One region of the Streptosporangium sp. NPDC020145 genome, then DNA from elsewhere that is predicted to be linked to it. Evidence: predicted binding sites of a transcription regulator. Region 1 holds the regulator's gene; the other holds the start of a gene.
What was found. Region 1 encodes LexA, which represses DNA repair genes until DNA is damaged. Its sites were predicted from a motif close to TCGAACANNTGTTCGA; they were not measured.
Positions count from the first base shown of each region.

Region 2: the regulator LexA is predicted to act here: its motif matches at 886-901, upstream of ruvC (crossover junction endodeoxyribonuclease RuvC).

Region 1 is NZ_JBEXZT010000024.1:35,692-37,889, forward strand. It holds gene leuS (leucine--tRNA ligase) at 1-872, shown strand, start outside; gene lexA (transcriptional repressor LexA) at 949-1,659, opposite strand; gene ABZ463_RS32005 (hypothetical protein) at 1,859-2,198, shown strand, end outside.
Region 2 is NZ_JBEXZT010000005.1:473,490-475,687, reverse strand. It holds gene ruvA (Holliday junction branch migration protein RuvA) at 1-272, opposite strand, end outside; gene ruvC (crossover junction endodeoxyribonuclease RuvC) at 269-853, opposite strand; gene ABZ463_RS13145 (GNAT family N-acetyltransferase) at 957-2,114, opposite strand; gene ABZ463_RS13140 (YebC/PmpR family DNA-binding transcriptional regulator) at 2,183-2,198, opposite strand, start outside.

The DNA of each region.
Region 1 (2,198 bases):
GGGGGCCGATCGACCAGTACGTCGGCGGTGTCGAGCACGCGGTGCTGCACCTGCTGTACTCGCGTTTCTTCACCAAGGTCCTGCACGACATGGGCATGCTCGACTTCACCGAGCCCTTCCTGCGCCTGCTGAACCAGGGGCAGGTCATCAACCAGGGCAAGGCGATGTCGAAGTCGCTGGGCAACGGGGTCGACCTGGGCCAGCAGATCGACACCTACGGCGTCGACGCGGTCAGGCTGACCGTGCTGTTCGCCGGCCCGCCCGAGGACGACATCGACTGGGCCGACGTCTCCCCGGCCGCGTCGCAGAAGTTCCTGGCCAGGGCCTTCCGCGTCATGGCCGAGGCCGGTGCGGGATCCGCACCCGGCGTCGACTTCTCCACCGGTGATCTGGAGCTGCGCAAGGTCGTCCACCGGACCGTGGACGAGGTCACCAAGCTGCTCGACTCGTACCGCTTCAACGTCGCGATCGCCAGGATGATGGAGCTGACGACCGCCGCCAGGAGGGCCATCGACTCGGGCCCCGGTGCCGCCGACCCGGCGGTGCGCGAGGCCGCGGAGACCCTGGCGGTCATGCTGTCCCTGGTCGCGCCGTACGCGGCGGAGGAGGGCTGGGAGCGGCTGGGGCACCCCGCCTCCGTCGCGACCGCCGGGTGGCCGGTCGCGGAGGCGGCGCTGCTGGTGCAGGAGACCGTCACCTGCGTCGTACAGGTCGCGGGCAAGGTCCGTGACCGTCTGGAGGTCTCCCCGGAGATCTCCGATGCCGACCTGGAGGCACTGGCGCTGGCGTCGGAGAAGGTGCAGGCCTTCCTGTCCGGCGCGCCCCGCAAGGTCATCGTCCGGGCACCCAAGCTGGTCAACATCGTTCCCTGACCGTGAACGCAGAAAGGAGTGACCCTCGGTTTGAGGGTCACTCCTCGCGTTCCGGGAGAGATGCCGCCGGGGCGCCTCAGAGCTTGCGCAGCACCGCCACGACCTTGCCCAGGACGGTGGCCTCGTCACCGGGGATCGGGTCGTAGTTCGTGTTGTGCGGAACCAGCCAGACGTGGCCGTCCTTGCGCTTGAAGGTCTTGACCGTGGCCTCGCCGTCGATCATCGCGGCGACCACGTCGCCGTTGTCGGCGACGGGCTGCTGGCGGACGACCACCCAGTCGCCGTTGGCGATCGCGGCGTCGATCATGGAGTCGCCCGTGACCTGGAGCAGGAAGAGGGTGCCCTCGCCGACGAGCTGCTTGGGCAGGGCGAAGACGTCCTCCACGCTCTCTTCGGCGAGGATCGGGCCGCCGGCGGCGATCCGGCCGACGAGCGGCACGTAGGCCGCGGTCGGGCGGTTGACCGAGGTCTCCTCGGCGTTGGCGTCGGGGTCGACCCACAGCACCGGCTCGCCGGGCAGGCGCACCTCCAGGGCACGCGGGCGGTGCGGGTCACGGCGCAGGTAGCCCTTGCGCTGCAGGGCCGTCAGCTGGTGCGACACGCTGGAGGTGCTGGTCAGCTGCACCGCCTCGCCGATCTCGCGCATCGACGGCGGGTAGCCGCGCTGCTGCACCGAGTCGCGGATCACCTCAAGGATCTTGCGCTGCCTGGGGGTGAGGCCGAGGGAGTCACGCCTGCGCACCGCCAGGTCACTGACGGCCGCGCCGCTCTCGTCGCGCTCACTCATATGATCTCCTCGCTCCCGGTCTGTATTGGTTGCGTCGCACACAGCGACCGTACCTCCGCCGAAGATCATACTCAAACATTTGTTCGAATGGTCCTCGAAATCGGTGGCGGCGTGGTGTACAACATCGTACGGGAGTTCGATCGACATCGTGTTCGATTCGCCGATCTTTCTTCGACATGTGTTCGGCCAGGTCGAAGAGATGGGGGGCACCGTGAAGGCGGCCACGAGGACAACCAGGCCCACGTTGACGCTGGTCAGGGGCACCGGGGAGACGGCCGCCAGGGACGCGGGCCGTGGGGCGGCGGGGGGCGGGCGGCCCGTCGCGCGTCCCCGTGGGACCGCCGCGGGGCGTGCGGGCCGTACGGTTTCGGCGGTTTCGCGGAGGCGGGCCGTCGCCGGGGGGAGGGCGGCGCACGCGACCGTCCGGCGGAGGCGCGCCCCGGTCAGGCTGACCCGCAGGGGGAGGGTCGTGGCGGTCCTGGCGCTCGTGCTCCTCGTTCTGGCGGCCTTCTGGGCGGGTGCCCTCCTGGACGCGGCCC
Region 2 (2,198 bases), on a different contig from region 1:
ACGGCGAGCATGGCGAGGGCGACCTTGGGACCGACCCCGTTGGCCGTCTGCAGCAGCTCGAAGACCAGACGCTCGTCGTCGGTGCCGAAGCCGAACAGTGTCAGGGAGTCCTCCCTGACCACGAGCGAGGTGGCCAGTCTGGCCTCCTCCCCCACCCGCAGCGCCGCCAGTGTGCCGGGTGTGCAGTGGACGAGCACGCCGATCCCGCCGACCTCGACCACCGCCCCCTCCGGCGCGATCGCGGCCACCCGTCCCCGCACCGAGGCGATCACTTCGTGCTTCCCTTCGAATATCCGGCCCTGCCCCCGCCGCGGAAGTAGGCGGCGGCGCTCGTGCCGGGAGCGGCGGCCTTCGCGACCGCCTCCGCGAGCCTGTTGCGCGCCCCGCCCCGCCACACGTGGCAGATCGCGAGGGCGAGGGCGTCGGCGGCGTCGGCGGGCTTGGGCATCTCGTCCAGGCGCAGGAGCCTGGTCACCATCGTGCCGACCTGTCGTTTGTCGGCGGTGCCGCTGCCGGTGATCGCGGCCTTGACCTCGGAGGGCGTGTGCAACGCCACCGGCAGCCCCCGGCGGGAGGCGCACAGGATCGCCACCGCGGAGGCCTGCGCGGTGCCCATCACCGTCCTGAGGTTGTGCTGGGCGAAGACCCGCTCCACGGCGACCGCGTCCGGCTTGATCTCGTCGAGCCAGCTCTCGATGCCCGCCTCGATCGCCACGAGCCTCGCGCCGGTCTCGTCTTCTGCGGGGGTGCGCACGACCCCGACCTTGACCAGGGTCAGCGGCGCCCCCGGCCGTCCCTCGACCGCGCCGAGCCCGCACCGGGTCAGCCCGGGATCGACCCCCATCACCCGCAGTTCGGGCAACCGCACCGGCACGCCTCCACTCGCCGAACACCTGTTCGGTGCCAGACTCTACCGCCTGCGCGCACACGACGCACGGTTCCCGGGCAGGCACCCCTCAGAAGTGGTCCAGCATGTACGGCCTGGCGTGGAAGGCCCCGTCCAGGGCGGCGTCGCCGTCCGCGGAACCGGTCAGTCCGCCGGTCCTGCGCAGGGTCGCGGCCGGAACCCCGCAGAACAGGGCGGAGAACGCCCCGGCCGTGAAGACGGGCAGAGCCGAGGGGAGGGTGCCCGCGGGCTCGGCCGTCGCCCGCCCTCCGGAGACGGACAGGTGCCAGGGTCCGGAGTTCTCCGGCCGCTGGGGGTCCTCGACCTGGATCACGGTGTCGAGGGTGACGCCGGGCGGGAAACCCCGCTCACGGATCGCCGCGGCCAGGTCGACGACGCGGAACATCCAGCGGGTCTGGCCCACCTCGTCCGTCGGACGGTTCCCTATCAGCCAGAAGACGGGGTCGTCGGGGGCCACGACCGCGTGGACGGACCTGGCGATCGAGGCCGAGGAACCGACCAGGGACCACAGCGTCCGCGCGGTCGCCTCCGAGCCCGCGACCAGGACGGGAACCTCCAGGTCCTGGTCGCGCCAGCGGTAGACGACGAGGCCGTCGTGTGCGAGATAGACGAAGTCGTCCCCCGTCGCCAGGCGCGCCCGCCAGACGTCGGCGTCCCAGCAGACGGGGCCGCAGGCGCGGGTGGCCAGGTGGACTCCCCGCAGGACCGAGACGACCCGCTCTGCGTCCTCCGGCCCGGCCCTGCGGACCTGGACCTGCTCGGTCCGCCTGATGGTCCGCAGCGCCTCGGCGGGCAGCACGGCGCGGTGCATGGCTCCGGCGTGCTCCCAGCCCAGCGATCGGTAGATGTGGGTGGTGGCCGGGTAGAGGGCGGAGACCGGATGACCGAGGCTGGCGCAGCGCTCAAGGGTGGCCAGCATGATGGTCCGGCCGGCTCCCCCGCCCCTGTCCTCCGGGGCGACGGTCACCGAGGCGACGCCGCCGAGGGAGATCGGCCTGCCGTGCCAGTACTGGGTGAAGTCGTTGATCCGGCTCGTCGCGACCAGGCGGGCGCCGTCGAAGAGACCGAGATATCTCCCCGCTTCGAGTGCGGGAGTCACCATCCCGACCCACTGCCGCTGGACCGCCTCCGACACCGGTCCGAAGGCCCGCCTGCGATTGTCCGTCACCGCGTCGAGATCGTCCGCGGTCAGTTCACGTAGCTTCACAGCCACCCAACCTAGGCGGCGCGGTCCGGGCGGGGCGAATCGGTCGTCCCGCCCGGCACGACGGCCGTTCAGGCGTCGAGCTTC